DNA from 2 places in the Chryseobacterium sp. 22543 genome. Region 2 is predicted to be linked to the other one. Evidence: riboswitches for the same ligand, from Rfam matches in the RefSeq annotation. Region 2 holds a riboswitch; the other holds the start of a gene.
The links. A riboswitch is a leader RNA that binds a small molecule or an ion and turns the genes downstream of it on or off. The one in region 2 is predicted to bind cobalamin.

Region 1: it holds a riboswitch for cobalamin, as region 2 does, so the genes downstream of both, ACTJIP_RS03390 (TonB-dependent receptor plug domain-containing protein) here and metE (5-methyltetrahydropteroyltriglutamate--homocysteine S-methyltransferase) in region 2, are expected to answer to the same signal.

Annotation. Positions count from the first base shown of each region.
Region 1 is NZ_JBQENH010000001.1:775,470-783,728, reverse strand. Features, by position in the region: gene pafA (alkaline phosphatase PafA) at 1-588, shown strand, start outside; gene ACTJIP_RS03405 (tetratricopeptide repeat protein) at 649-1,782, opposite strand; gene ACTJIP_RS03400 (helix-turn-helix domain-containing protein) at 1,779-3,407, opposite strand; gene ACTJIP_RS03395 (T9SS type A sorting domain-containing protein) at 3,562-4,872, shown strand; cobalamin riboswitch at 4,999-5,175, shown strand; gene ACTJIP_RS03390 (TonB-dependent receptor plug domain-containing protein) at 5,208-7,034, shown strand; gene ACTJIP_RS03385 (YncE family protein) at 7,055-8,110, shown strand.
Region 2 is NZ_JBQENH010000002.1:880,036-888,294, reverse strand. Features, by position in the region: gene ACTJIP_RS09800 (helix-turn-helix domain-containing protein) at 1-331, shown strand, start outside; gene ACTJIP_RS09795 (hypothetical protein) at 333-1,043, opposite strand; gene metE (5-methyltetrahydropteroyltriglutamate--homocysteine S-methyltransferase) at 1,248-3,551, opposite strand; cobalamin riboswitch at 3,726-3,911, opposite strand; gene ACTJIP_RS09785 (Lrp/AsnC family transcriptional regulator) at 4,107-4,568, shown strand; gene ACTJIP_RS09780 (enoyl-CoA hydratase/isomerase family protein) at 4,653-5,435, opposite strand; gene mmsB (3-hydroxyisobutyrate dehydrogenase) at 5,503-6,387, opposite strand; gene ACTJIP_RS09770 (enoyl-CoA hydratase/isomerase family protein) at 6,486-7,583, opposite strand; gene ACTJIP_RS09765 (acyl-CoA dehydrogenase family protein) at 7,901-8,259, opposite strand, start outside.

The DNA of each region.
Region 1 (8,259 bases), on a different contig from region 2:
GACCATGGTGGAGCGCATTCTGTAGGATTTCTTAAAGAACATAAAATTCCTACAGGTTTCTTCGGAGAAGATGCTGAAAAAAATCTGAACCAAAAGCTAAAAGATAAATTCGGAGCAGATAAACTGATCAATGCGATTGATAACTATCAGATTTATTTCGACAGAAAAGTATTGGCAGACAGCAAACTTGAATTGGATGATGTAAGAAACTTTGCAGTAAAAGAAATTGAGAAAGATCCTACTGTTTTATATGCTGTTTCTGTAGATAAAGTTCAGGAGTCAAGCATTCCGGAGCCCATCAAACAAAGAATTATCAACGGAATCAACAGACAGAGAAGCGGAGATATTCAGTTGATTTCTCATGATTCTATGCTTCCTCCATATTCTAAAACAGGAACTACACACAGTGTATGGAACTCTTATGATTCACATATTCCATTGATCTTTATGGGATGGGGAGTGAAGCAGGGAGAAAGCAATAAAGAATATCACATGACTGATATTGCTCCTACGGTATCTTCTTTACTGAAAATTCAGTTCCCAAGTGGAAATGTAGGAAATCCAATTACAGAAGTTATCGGTAGATAAGCTGAAATTATACATTATAAAAAAGCATTCCAAACTGGAATGCTTTTTTGTTTTCATAGCTTATGATGTTCTTATCATTTGCTGTATCTCTTTATGAAAATTCTTATTCTGTTTTCTGATTTTTATAATAGAATATAAAAGGATAACTATAAAAATACATCCCAGCAGTACAGAGCCAATTTTAATATAACGATAATAGGATTTCAGTTTTTCACTTTTTAAAGAGGTTTCCTTATTATGATTGTCAATGACCTGGTTAATGGATTTCAGTTCATTTTGTTTTCTTTTAAAGCGCATTTCCAGGTATTTTTTATTATACTGCTGGTAAAGATTCTGTTGTCCCATGGCAAGATGATTTTCTGCCAATTCCTTGTAGATTCCTTCATTCAGGGTGATATCTCCTATATTTTTACAAAGATTTTCTGCTTTTAACAAAAGGTTTATAGCAGGTTGATTTTCATGTTTTTTCTTGTGTATTTCGGCAATTCCTTTTAAGGCAAAAGCTTCCAGACTTTTAGAATAATTCTTGCGGGCATAGTTTAAAGATTCCACAAAAGCTTCCTGTGCTTTATCAATTTGATTGAGATTAAGATAACAATACCCGATATTGTATAAGACCACACTCATGTTGGAATTGGTAGTTTTCTTTACAGGTACTTTTTCAAAATTCTGGATTGAAATTAAAAACTTTTCCAATGCAATTTCTGAGTTGGACTGGCTCTTGTAAATCATTCCTCTTATGGCATAGCTTGTAGCGGTTTCAACATATTTCAAGGGATTTTTGTCCGGGATTTTAGCAATATATTGGTCCGCTTCATTCAGCGTTTCAAGGCTCTTGCTGAAAAGTTCCATCTGCTGATATTGTATTGCGACAGAGATAAGAACTTCTGCATGACTCCAGGGATCATTGGTTTTCTGGGAAAGTTCCTTTGCCTTCATAATATATCTTAATGATTCCTCAAAGTTTCTTTTGGCAATATGAGCTGTGGAAAGAAGCTTATAAAGTTGGATAGAAGTTTTGACATCATAAGATTTCTTTAACAGCCGTTCCCCAATTTTAATTGTATTATCAGGATTGTCATAAATTTCAAGCCTGGCCTTTTTTATTAAGACACTATCCGGTGTCTTTTGAGCCTTTGTGAAAATACAAAAGGATACCAGGAGCAGTGGCCATATTTTTAAAAGTGATTTCATACGGTTTTGGTTTTACTGATTTCCTGAATATAGGCATTGGGAGACATTCCGGTGACGGATTTGAAAACGGTTGTAAAGGCACTGTGTGATGAGAACCCTGAATATTCTGCAAGATAGCTTACTTTATAATTAAGAAAAGTGGAATCATTCCTTAATAGCTGTACAATATGATTGATCCTTAGTTTGTTAATGTATCCATTGAAATTTTTCTCTTTGTTGTTGATGACTTCAGAAAGGTATTTTGTATTAATTTCCATTTGAGAGGAAAGCATAGATAAGGACATATTTTTATTCAGATATCCGTTGGATTTTTCAAACTCTTCAAGTTTTTGAAGGATTTCATCTTCTTTTTCCCTCGATATTTTGTTGAAACCGGCATCTTTTGCTGTTGCAGAAGCTTTATTTAATAAAATGGGTTGAGGTTTCTCATTGCTCTGTTTTTTAAAGAAATCAAACTGCTTTTTTAAATCTTTATTTTTGCTTTTAATAATTAAAAAATAGATGGACAGGCCAATAATAATCAGGAATAGAATGAGAGCCAGAGGTAAGAAGGACCTAAGGAACATCAGTTTTTGAAATTCAATATTTTTATTCTGATTGGTTTCAACAAGTTTTACAATATATCGTATTCCTTCTTTCGAGCTTGCATCGGTTTTTGTTTTTAAATCATTATAGAGTTTATTGTATTGATGATATTTTACATCATCATGAAGTGCGTAATAGTTGCGGGATAATGATTCGTAAATTTTAATTTTTAAATTATTAAAAGACAGATCTTCAATCAAAAAGAGTCCAACTTCCAGTTTCTCAACAGATGTTGTGTAATCCTGTTTCAAAAAATAATATTGGGACAGATTCTCATACGCTAAACCTAAAAGAAATGGTTGATTTGTCTGGTGTTCAAGATCAGAAATAATATTTTCTATAAGCGCTTTATATTCAACAAGTCTATTTTGTTTTAGGAGATAAGAAGAACGGAAAATTCTGTTTTCCATTTTTAATATTCTGTTTTCTTCATTATGATCGCTGAGGTACTGATTACTTTTATCAAGGTTTTTGAATGCTGCAGGATAATCTCTATTGATTCCTGAGTTCAAAGCTTGCAGTTGGTACAGCTTTGCTGTGGTTATTCGTAATGCGGCATCATTACTTTTAAGAAGCTTTTGATCAGATAAAAGATGGGTAATAATTCTTTTTGACTGATTGTACAGACTCAGATTTTGGTATTGGTCAGCAAGATTATAATCACTGAAAACCTGCATAAAATAAGAAAGTTCATTTTTCGGATCGGCATCTTCTTTCTGCGCAAAAATATTCACAGATTGTATGTAATCGCCTTTCATAGCAAAAGCCTGTGAAATAATGTTTTGCAGTACAATTTTATGCTCTGTATTCTGATCACTTACGAGGATTCCCTGAGTATAGCTGATGCATTCGTCAGAATTCTGATACAATTTCAGAAATGCCTTATCTGCCAAAATATTAAAGTCCGGACCTGACTGTCCACTGGTAATAAAAGAACAGCAAATGAAAATAAACAGTAATATTTTTCTGCTATTTTGAAATAATTTTTGTCTTGATAGTTTGTTTTTTGTGCTTTTTTGAATAGTTCGGGTAAAATCCATATTCAAAATGATGTTTTGTATCTAATTGATTATTATTTGTTTAAAAATTAAACTCTTTTAAAATTCACGAATTATGAAAGTCTATTTCTTTGGATAGGGTAAATATTGTATTAATATTGTTTTCACCAATTCGGAACGCTAAATATAATAAAATATGAAAAATTTTTACAGAATGTCAATAAAAATATTGACGGCTTGTCTTTTTCTGAAATTTAGTTTTGCAGCAGCACAGCTTACAGTAATAGGGTTGGGAAATTATAATGTAGGTGCAGTTTCAGATAATGGAGTAGTAAGTATGCATACAAGTGCAGGAGGAGTATATAAATGGAATGCAGCAGGCGGACTTGTACAGATAGGTTCAATATCAAACGGATATCCAGCCGCAGGGAGAACGATTGTTTCAAACGATGGAACCAAAATATCATCTTCTGTTACAAATTCTGCAACAGGATTTAATGAAATATCAACTTATGACGTAGCTACTTCCACATGGGTAAACAGAGGAGGGCTGGTTCCTACCGGTTGGGACGGCAGTGTAAGTTCTACATGGGGAATGTCACCGAATGGAAATACTATTGTAGGGTTAGGATTTCTTACTGCTGCGAACGCACATGCTGTGAAATGGGATGACGTAAACGGAATGGTTGACCTGGGAAGTATAGTTTCCGGACGCAGTTCCAGGGCAAATGCAATCAATGCGGCAGGAACCGTGATTGTAGGGTGGCAGGATGAGCCAACCGGAACAAGAAGCGGTGCAAAATGGCAGGATGGAGTAGAAAGTTTTATTACAGATAATAACGGGAATAATGTAGGAGAAGCAGGCGGAATTTCGGCTGACGGAAATACCATTATAGGATCTGCAAATCCTAATCCTTATGTTTGGAATGCTACAAGCGGGCTGACTTATATAACACATCCTAATGCTTCGTTCAATTTCAAAGGAGGAGCTACAGGAATTTCAGCTGATGGAACACGAGTTATTGGTTTTTACAGAGCATTTGGAGCACCTCCAATGTCGGGAGAAGGTTTTATCTGGACTGCATCTGCCGGAAGAATTAATCTGAATGATTATGCAGTATCCTTAGGAATTGCAACGAATGGAGTAACGATGGGACTTCCTCTGGCGATTTCACAAGACGGAAAGAAAATTGCCGGATCAGGGACGAATGCTTCAGGTCAAATAGTTGCTTTTTATCTGGATACTTCTGAATTCTTATCAGTAAATGATACCGTGAAAGAGAAAAACAGTGTTGGCATTTATCCTAATCCTGTAACTGATGTGCTTTATTTTAAAGGAACAGGAAAAATAGAAAAAGCAGAAATCTATAATATGGTTGGGCAAAGGGTGAAATCGTTCAATACTGTGGAAGGACAAATTGATGTTTCATCTTTATCAAAAGGAGATTATATTCTGCAATACTCTGTGAAAGGAGAAAAACAAGCTTATAAATTCATTAAAAAATAACATATATAAATAGTAAAGTAGTGGGATGATGGCCGTTTTCAATTTTGAAAGCGGCTGTTTTTTATTTGTAAAAGTCTGAAATTTTTGATGTAAAAGCCGGTTTTTTGGCAAATACATATAAAAAACTATCTTTGCAAAAATTTTGGTTTCCAGTATTTTGGAATGAAAAGGGAATTGGGTGTAACTCCCATACTGTCCCCGCAACTGTAAATCGCAATAAAAGTTTCTGCAAACAACCACTGTCTAAAACGGGAAGGAGCAGAATGCGAAAGTCAGGAGACCTGCCAACATTATAATCAAAAAACATATTGCTTTCGGAGGAAAAGTAAAAAAGTATGGATATAAAAAGATCTTTAGTACTGCTTTTTTCATCTTATGGCTGTTTTCTTTTTGGACAAGAGAAAACCATAGACACTATTTATGTCTTCGACAACCAGATGAATAGGGTGAAACTTTTTCATCCCGTAAAAATAATTTCGGCAGAAGAGGCCGAGAAAAACTCCAGTAATCTTTCAGAGCTCCTGAGATTTCAGTCACAGGTTTTTATCAAAGAAAATGGCCGAGGGGCTGTTTCTTCACCATCTTTCCGGGGTACTACCGCTCAGCAGACTGCATTTGTATGGAATGGGATTAATATCAACTCCAGTTTTTTAGGACAGGGAGATATCAATAATATTGCTTTGTTTGGCTATGATCAGATCGGTATAAAAGCCGGCGGTGGAAGTGTAGTCTATGGAAGTGGTGCCATTGGGGGAAGTATTCACCTGAATAATACCCTTGATTTTAATAAAGGTTTCCATGGTTCTTTATTTTCTGAGGTGGCTTCCTTTAATACCTATAATAATTTTGTAAAAGGTTCTTACAGCAATGATAAGTTCAGTTTTAAAGCTTCCGGAAATTATTCTGTAAGTGAAAACAATTATGAGGTAAGCGATCTGAAGTATATCAACAGAAATGGAAATTACTATAATACCACATTCAATGCAGGTGCATCCTATAAAATAACCAACGATCATAAAATTTCGTGGCAAAGCCAGTTTTTCGATTCTTCACAGCATTATCCTGTGTATGAAGAAACGGGAACAAAAACAAAATATAAAACTCAAAGTATAAGAAGCCTTCTTTCCTGGGACTGGAATAAAACTAAGTTCAGCAACTCTTTTAAAGCGGCCTATACAGAAGAAAACTTTCAGTATTTCGGTTCGTTAAACCAGCCTAAATCAAGTGGGGGAACAGGGAAAAACTATATCTTTAAAAATGATTTCAATTATTTTCTGAATTCTAAGTGGAATTTTAATCTTATCGGAGAATTTCAGATCAATAAAGGTGAAGGATATCAGAGCGGAATATCCAGTGTCAGTAGAAATATTGGCTCTGTTTCCGGGTTGCTGAGGTATTTTGCTACTAAAGACCTGCGTTTTGAGGGTGGATTTAAGAAAGATTTTGTGGAAGATGTGAAGTCTCCGTTTATGTATTCATTCTCTGGAAAATGGAGTGCCGCAAAATGGTATGATGTAAGCGTTAACGTGTCAAAAAACTTCAGATATCCGTCATTTAATGATATTTATTATGAGCCGGGAGGAAATAAAGATCTGAGACCGGAAACGTCTACCCAGTTTGATATGGTGAATGAGTTCAGAGTAGGAGATTTCAGACTTACTTTGTCTCCTTATTATATGAACATTACAGATCTTATTGTATGGCTGCCTACTGCTTTGGGGTATTGGCAGGCATTTAATGTCAATAAATCTGAATCTTACGGATTGGAATCTCAATTGTCTTTCAGCAAACAATTGGGAAATCATAAAATCCGGGCTAATGCCGGGTACTATTATGCAAAATCTATTGATAAGGAAACGAAAATGCAAAGACCTTATGTTCCCATGCACAGAGGAATGGCCAATGTAGATTATGAATACGGTTTCTTTAAGTTTTTCGCACAGGGACTGGTGAATGGCGTTACTTACACTACAAGTGATGAAAAAAGATCAGAAGCAATAGATCCTTATTTTCTTTTAAATATGGGAGTTTCAGCAACACTGGCAAAAAAGTATACTTTAGGATTTAAAGTGAATAATCTAACGAATACTTATTATAAAACGGTTTCTTTTTATCCTTTACCGAAAAGAAACTATAGTGTGTATGCGGCAATAAATTTTTAAAAAATTAAATTGAATAAATTATGAAAATAACTAAACTTTTAACTGTATTATTTGCAGTGGTTTTATTGTTTAACATGTCTTCATGTACAAGTGACTCTGCAGAGTTTGAAATGTCTCCGATCACTTACCAGAACGGATATTTTATCTCTAATGAAGGTAACTTCAACAGCCAGGGGGCTAAAGTAACATTTCTTACAAGAGATTTAAGCCTGAAGCAGGAGGATGTATATGGTTATAACAACAGTAAAGAAATCTTAGGTGACGTTCTTCAGACCATTGGTCTTGACGGAAATAAGGCTTATCTTGTGATAAACAACTCGAACAAAATTGTTGTAGTAGACCGTTATACATTTAAGAAATTAGCAGTCATTTCAGATCAGCTTGATAATCCAAGAGGAATTACTTTTGCGAATGGATTTATTTATGTTGCCAACACCAATTTCATTGCTAATACTCAAAGTGTAACGAAATATAAAGCTTCTGATTATTCATTTGTAAGTAAAATCAACATGGCTGATGTTTCTGATAAAACAGTAGAAGCAGGAGGAAATGTTTTCGTACAGAATGCTTCATCAGGATTTGGAAATAAGATTACGTATATCAATACTTCCAACGATAGCAAAACTGAAATTTCCATTCCGAATGGTCAGATTGGAAACACTGTATCTTACAAATCCAATGTTTACACAATTTCTTCAACAGCTACAGATTCTTATATCTACAAGATTACGAGCGCAGGAATTATAACACCGGTAATTACTTTGACAGGAATTCCAAATGCTACAAATCTTCAGATTGATAACGATAAGTTCTATTTCAGCTCTGTCAATAAAGTATATACAACAAGCTTAGCTACACCAACAGTTCCTGCAAGTCCGTTATTAACAGCAGCGGATGGTGGACCTTATTATACGCTTTATGGATTTAATGTTATTGATGGAAGAATCTTTGCATCAGACGTTAAGAAGTTTACAGAAGAAAGTGAAATGGTAATATATTCAGCAGCTACAGGGAGCAAGATGGGATCCATTAAAACTGGAGGTCTTGGTGCTAACGGTACTTACCTGAATCCATAATACTTCACAGTATATAAAAAAATAATTTTTTATTTTTTCATCATTTGTGTTTTTTTCCGGCCGGTTTCTTTTGAAACCGGCCGGCTTTGTTTTCCTTGTGAAAATAAAAAAACCGGCGGGATGGAACATCCCGCCGGGCTTTTATATTA
Region 2 (8,259 bases):
TATTTTATTTGATTTTTCTGAGCCTTACAAAATAGATATTGAAACTTTTATGAACAAAAACTTTCATTTCAATGTCAATGTAGAACGATTTGCTTATTTAACAGGGCGAAGTCTGTCTGCCTTTAAAAGAGATTTTCAAAAGATATTCGGGATACCGCCAAGACAATGGCTGCAGCTTCGGCGATTGAAGGAAGCTCATTTTCTGCTTACCCAAAAAGAGAGATCGGTTTCCGATATTTATCTGGATTTGGGCTTTGAAAATTTATCTCATTTCTCCTTTGCATTTAAAAAGCAGTTTGGCTATCCACCGAGCTCATTACAGGCAAAATAACTTAGACTTCATCTAAAAAAATGTATCTGAAAGCGATGATCACCAGAATGACAACAGCTATTGTAATAATTTTCACTTTCATATCGCTTTTAAGGTGGTCAGGAGCATAGCGTAATGTTTTTTCATCAAGATAAAAATCCTTGTAAACCTCAGAATCAATTTTGAGATCGGGGCGAAAAGTCTGTACTCCTTTCAGAAAATGTCCAATAAGATCATACCGGTTTTTAAGTGGAATCACATCCAGATTGATCAGTTTCTTTTTGGGTTTTCCGGTTTCATCTTTTTCATGAACATATAGATTTTTTCTGAAATTACTATATTTTCCGAGATTCTGAGATTCTGAATAAATATCTTTTGTATAGGAGTCCTTGCTTTTGATCAAATCCTGGTATTTAATTTCTGACAGTATTTTCTCTTTTCTGTTGAGAAACAGGATTCCCTGATGATTGATCAGCAGACCACTGATTTTCTCATCCTGATTTCTGATCATTTGATAAGCCAGCCACCCTGCCAGCAGGCCAGTAATCAAAAAGAATAAAAAGAAGATCATGTCAGATGCGGTATCTGTAGAAGTATGTGAAACAGCATCAATAAAAAATCCCAGTAAAACAACAGCAATGACCGCAAAAAGAATGACAATACTCCATCTTATTCTGGCTATGTATTCCGGGCTGTAGGTTTCTGATCTCATTTCAGAAAATGATTCTTTCATATTTAAATGTATCGTTGGTTATCAGTTTTTCAATGTATTTTTAAGACTCATATCTGTCAAAATACATCGGGCAGCAAAAATACTATATAAAAATGAATAGAATATTAAATGATCACCCTATTTTTATCCTTTTAAAATAACAGATCGTGCTATGAAAATCATAACACGATCTGAATTGTTGAATATAATTATTTTAAAGTTTTTTTAAAGTGCATATTCTACGGAGGCTTCTTTAGCTGCGGCCACCATTGCAATCAAAGCTTTTTCTGTTTCTTCCCAGTGTCTTGTTTTCAGTCCGCAGTCCGGATTTACCCAGAGTTGATTGGCAGGAATTACGTTTTGAGCTTTTCTCAACAGTTCAATCATTTCTTCTTTTGACGGAACCCTTGGGGAATGAATATCGTATACTCCGGGACCAATTTCATTCGGATATCTGAAATCTGCAAAAGCATTCAGCAGTTCCATCTGAGAACGGGAACATTCTATGGTAATCACATCTGCATCCATATCAGCAATATTTTCAATAATATCATTGAATTCCGAATAGCACATATGGGTATGAATCTGTGTAGCATCTTCCACTCCGCTTGCTGAAATTCTGAAAGCTTCTACGGCCCATTTCAGGTAGTTCTGCCAGTCTGTCTTTCTTAATGGAAGCCCTTCTCTTATCGCAGGCTCATCAATCTGAATAATTCTGATTCCTGCTTTTTCAAGATCCGCAACCTCATCACGGATAGCCAGAGCAATTTGCTTACACGTCTCTGAACGGGGCTGATCATCACGTACAAAAGACCATTGTAAGATCGTAACAGGACCTGTGAGCATTCCTTTTACCCATTTTTCAGTCTGGGATTGTGCATATTGGGACCAATATACCGTCATTGGTGTCGGGCGGGAAACATCACCGAAGATCACAGGAGGCTTTACACAACGGCTTCCGTAGCTTTGTACCCAGCCATTTTTTGTAAATACAAAACCTTCCAGCTGCTCTCCGAAATATTCCACCATATCATTACGTTCAAATTCCCCGTGAACCAATACATCTATCCCTATTTCTTCCTGCCAGTTAATCGTTCTCTGGGTCTCTTCTTTCAGTAAGGTATCATACTGCTCTGCCGTCAGCTCTCCTTTTTTGAATTTTGCTCTCCAGCTTCTTACCTCAGTGGTCTGCGGGAATGATCCGATGGTTGTTGTTGGGAATAAAGGAAGCTGCAGTACTTTCTGTTGTTCTTCTTTACGGATTTTGAAAGTATTTATCCTTTGAGCATCTTTTTCAGTAACCGCATTTGCTCTTTGCTTCACGTCATCATTATGAATAAGAGAAGATGTTCTTCTGCTTGCAATTGCTTTTTTATTATCTTCAAAAGCAGCAAGAATCTGTTTATTCTCTGTTCCGGATGCCAGTTCTTTAAGCGTTACCACTTCTGCCACTTTTTGTTTGGCAAAAGCCAGCCAGTTTTTAATTTCCGGATTAAGTGTGGTTTCAAAATCCAGATCACAAGGTGAATGAAGTAATGAAGAGGAAGGAGCAATTAAAACCCTTTCAGATCCTAATTTCTCAACTGCTTTTTGAATGAAAGACAAAGACTTTTCATAATCATTTTTCCAGATATTTCTTCCGTCAACCACACCCAATGAAAGACTTAAGCTTTCCGGAATACCATTCAGAATATCATCTAACTGTTCAGGGTTTCTAACCAAATCAATGTGTAAAGTATTCACAGGAAGTGAGGTGGCAAGTGGCCAATTATCATTTAATCCTTCAAAATAAGTGGCAACAATAAATTTCAGTTTTGGGAAACGTTTTCTTATTTCAGCGTAAACAAAATGATAAGTTTCTTTCGCTTTCTCCGTTAAGTCCAACGCTAAAAACGGTTCATCAAACTGAATCCACTCTGCGCCCTGCTCCTGAAGTTTTGTTAAGATATCTGTATATACGGGAAGAAGATTTGCAGCCAGATCCAGTTTATCAAATCCTTCTTCTTTCTCTTTTCCTAACAACAGATAAGAAACCAGTCCGATAATGACCGGTTTTGCATTGATTCCTGCCTGCTTTGCTCCTGCAAATTCATTGAAAATTTTATCTGAACTCAGTTTAAACTGTTGATTTTTATAAAACTCGGGAACGATATAGTGATAATTGGTATCAAACCATTTTGTCATTTCCATCGCTGTGATATCCAGTCCTTCTTTCTGATATCCTCTTGCCATGGCAAAATAAAGATCCAGCTCAGAATTGTTTTTTTTAAGCACTACTTCATGATAACGTGTGGGAATTGCCCCTACCACAAGACTCATATCCAATACCTGATCATAATATGAAAAATCATTACAGGGAATAAGGTCTATACCGGCTTCTTTCTGAATGTTCCAGTTTTGGTTACAGATATTTCTGCCCGTATTCAGAAGTTCTTCCAAAAGGATTTTACCTGACCAATATTGCTCGCAGGCTTTTTTGAGTTCTCTTTTGCTACCAATACGCGGATAGCCCAGAATGTGAGTTTGCATTTTTTTTACTTTTTAATTAAACTTAATGGTAAAGTCTTTTAAAAATGCTTCGTAATGTTTTAACGGATAAAAATTTCAGGATCATGATATAACAAACAATACAATTCCCTTACAGAGAAAGTGTATAAATCCGATATATCATCTGTATGACCCAAAGCTTCAGACCGCGAAAGCATCGTCAATTCAGTAAAGGCAGGTCTCCTGACTTGTAACAGTTTCCATCATCCTTCCCGCTTTTGGCAGTGGATATATAAGGACAGAAACCTTTGGTATGTTACTTACAGTTGCGCGACAGCTCGTGATTCTCACACGATTCCCTATTAATCTACGTTACGTAAAACCTTTCCTGTTTGATGAAGTATCTCTAAAGAACTGTACTTTTACCTGTAATGATAGTCATCAGTAAAAGTTTTTAATCTTGTGTAAAATTAACAATACAGAATAAACATACAATAAAAGCTAATTAATTAAGCAAAATAAACTTTAAAAAACACAGTAAAAAGCATATAATTCTTTACATTTGACTGTTTTTATAATCTAAAAGAATAATATTCTGTGGAACAACTCGATGATAAGGATGTACAGCTGCTGAGGCTGCTCCAGAAAAATGCAAAACTGACCGTTAAAGAGCTTGCTAAAGAAGTGAACCTCTCCACGTCACCTGTTTTTGAAAGAGTAAAAAGATTGGAACAGGAAGGGTTTGTGAAAAGATATGCCGCTGTTCTTGATGCTGAAAAACTCAACCGTGGGTTTACGGTTTTCTGTCAGATTAAGCTGAAAATTCACGACCGATCTGTAGGTTATGATTTTGTGAAAGAAATTTTAGAAATTGAAGAAGTTGCAGAATGCTACAATATTTCCGGAGATTTTGATTTTCTTCTGAAAGTTCAGGTACGGGATATGAAACATTACCAGGATTTTGTGTTTAATAAACTGGGATCTGTAGATTCTATAGGGAGCACTCACAGTACGTTTGTCATGGCTGAGGTGAAAAACAATCATGGAATCACCATATAATAAAAATGAAAAATTGAGAATTGAAAATGGAAAATGATACTTAACTTAAACCATGCTATTTTCAATTCTCTATCTTCCAATGTATTAATTTCCTTTAAAGTCCGGGGTTCTTTTTTCTATAAATGCCCCGATACCTTCATGGTGGTCTTCTGTTGTAAACAACTCTCCGAATAATGCAGCTTCCTGTTTTAACCCATCCGTAATGTGCAGTTCAAATCCTGTATTTAAAGACTGTTTCGCTTTTGCCACAGCTACAGGTCCTCTTGCGGCAATTGTTTCTGCCAGTTTTTGAGCTTCGTTGAGTAATTCTTCGGGCGCAAAAACATGATTGACAAAACCAAAATCTTTACAAGCTTCTGCGGAATAAAATTCTCCGGAGAAAACCATTTCCCTTGCTTTGTATAATCCGATAGCTCTTGGCAGACGCTGGGTTCCGCCAAAACAAGGCAATAATCCTAATGTCACTTCAGGGAGTCCAAATTTTGCTTTCCCGCTAGCCAGGATAATATCACAGGATAATGCCAGTTCACACCCTCCTCCCAATGCAAAACCGTTCACAGCAGCTATCACAGCAAACGGAAGTTCTTCAATAGCATTAAAAGCAGTTTGTGCAGCAATAGAAAAAGTCTCTGCTTCTGCGGGAGTCATTTGCTGCATGGCTTTAATGTCAGCCCCTGCAACAAAAGCTTTTTCCCCGGAACCGGTAATAATTAATACTCTGATATTTTTATCTGATCTTATCTTGCTGGCAAATGATTTCAGTTCCTGTAAAACCTGTTCATTCAAGGAGTTTAATGCCTGCGGACGGTTTATCGTCAGCGTTCCGACAGGTCCGTTTTGTTGATATAATAATGTTTCGAAAGTCATTTTTTTAATTGATAGTTGATAATTATTAAAAAGTAATCATAGACAGTATTTACCTTCTATTCAATTTTTAAAGGTCTCTGTTTAGAAATTGAATAATACTTGAAAAGTCTGTTTTTCCATTTCCGGATTCGCTCCACATTCTGTACAAATTCAATGCGGTATTGCCAAGAGGTGTAGATGTTTTGGTTTCCAAACCCGCTTCTGCAGCAAGGCCCAGATCTTTTGTCATCAGGTCTACGGCAAAACCACCAGAATAATTACGGGAAGCCGGAGCATTTTCCATTACTCCCGGATAGGGATTATAAACATCCAAGGACCAGTTTTTCCCGGAACTCTTCTGCATAATCTCACTTAAAACCTGAGGATTAAGACCATGTTTCACCCCCAGATTGATAGCTTCTGAAGTTCCGATCATGTGAATGGCCAACAGCATATTATTACAGATCTTAGCAACCTGACCCGCCCCGGATTCTCCGGCATGAAATATATTCTGTCCCATACACTTGAGTATCGGCCTGGCTTTTTCGTAGTCATCCTGTTTACCACCCACAATAAAGGTGAGTGTACCTGCCTGAGCTCCGGCAGTTCCTCCGGAAACGGGTGCATCTATCATTCTGCAGCCTTTTGAAACAGCAAGTTCAGCCACTGTACGGGCTGTAACTGCATCAATGGTACTGCTGTCAATTAATAATGTGTTTGGTTTCAGGCTGTTTATAAAATCTTCTGAATAAAGATCAGCTACGTGTTTTCCGGAAGGCAGCATTGAAATCACTACATCTGCATCCTCAGAAGCGGCCACAGCAGATCCTGCAGCCTTTCCTCCTTCTGACACCAGTATTTTCAAAGCTTTCTCCGAAAGGTCAAAACCCACAACGTGATGACCTTTTTTGATCAGGTTAATAGCCATTGGCCCACCCATATTTCCTAATCCTATGAATGCTATATTTGACATAATTTTTAGTTTAAAGTTTAAAGTTTAAAGTTGAGGGTTCAAAGTTCTCTATTGATTAAAAACATCTATGGATGTCATAAAAGTCTTATTTTCAATACTTAAATCTCCATTCTCAATGTTTCATTTTCCATTTTCAATTCTTTAAAGTAAGAATCTATCCATTCTTCCGTAATCTCTTCCCATGTTGCGGGATGCCATTTCGGAGACATGTCTTTGTCTACCAATAATGCTCTTACTCCTTCTGCAAAATCAGGGTGGATACAGCACTGACACGACAGATTCAGTTCAGATTGAAAAACCTCTCCAAGACTTAGATCTTTACCTTGTTTCAATTGTCTGAAAATAATGTGTGCTGAACTTGGAGATCCGGCTTCAAAGCTTTTCACACCGTTATTAATCCATTCATCTTTATCATTATGGCTGATCAATATTTTTCTGAAATCTTCCAGAGAGTTGATTTCTTCAAACTGCTTGATAAAAGAAGCGTGTAATTCCGCCTGAGACTCAGGAATAATGACTTCTTTTGAAATATTTTCGAGAATATGGGAAACAGTTTTATGAGATGCTCCGTCCCAGTCTACCTGTTGAAGGGCATTCAGAACAGTTTCTTTTGAGGAAGATTCTATAAAATAATCTGCCAGTCCTAAGAATTTACAGTCTGCTCCATCCAGTCTTGCGCCTGTTAATCCTAAATAAACTCCATAGGCGGAAGGCATTTTATTCAAAAAGCAGGTTCCCCCTACATCAGGATACAGTCCAATTGTAATTTCAGGCATTGCCAGTTTACTTTTTTCTGTAACGATGCGGTGTGAGGCTCCTACCATTAAACCAATTCCGCCTCCCATAACGATTCCGTGTCCCCAGACGATGACAGGTTTTGGATAGGTATGAATGGCATAGTCTACCTGATATTCTTTTGAAAAGAAGTCGAAACAGTCCTGTGGAACCTTTGAAGCATCTACTTTACGCTGCGCAATAATAGCATCATGTAATTTTCTTACATCACCACCTGCACAGAATGCTTTTTCGCCAGCTCCCTGAAGGAATATACAGGCTACTTCATCAGAAGTCTTCCAGTTTTCCAAGATAACTTTCAGTTCTTCTATCATTTCCAATGACAGCGAATTGAGGGTTTTCTCAGAGTTCAGAGTAATAATCCCGACCTTATTTTTTATTTCTGTTATAATTACACTCATGGTATTTAATTAAAAATTGAGAGTTGAAAATTGAAAATTATTATTAAAAAGTTGTCTAAACTTTATCAAACCACAAAAGTCACAAAAGTTTTAAACACTTAAGTTTCTTTAGTGCCTGGCTTTATGGATAAAAAGTACACCTAAGTTTTGTGAAAATCTTTGACTTTCATCTTATGTGAGCTTTTCTGAGACATCATTTTAGCCTTACTTAAGTGAACTAAAGTGTTTTAAAATAAAAGCTTTTGTGTCTTTTGTGGTTAAAATAATTAATAATAAAGTTTAAACAGCTTCTAAGTTAAATATGAAAACTCTGTTTATCATCTTATTTGTAAAGTGGCTCCTTCTTCAAGGATCTTTCTTGAAATCACGAGTTTCATAATTTCATTGGTTCCTTCCACTACCTGATGTACTCTGGCATCACGCATCAGCCTTTCAACCGGAAAATCCTGTGTACAGCCATAGCCGCCTAAGATCTGAAGGGCCTCGTTGCATATATTAAAGCTCATATCCGTAGCCAATCTTTTCGCCATGGCACAATAAGTAGTGGCATTGGGATCTTTGGAATCAAGCTTAAATGCTGCCAACTGTACCATTTGACGGGCTGCGACCAACTCCGTCACCATATCTGCAATTTTAAATTGAAGAGACTGAAACTGGGCCAAAGATTTTCCGAACT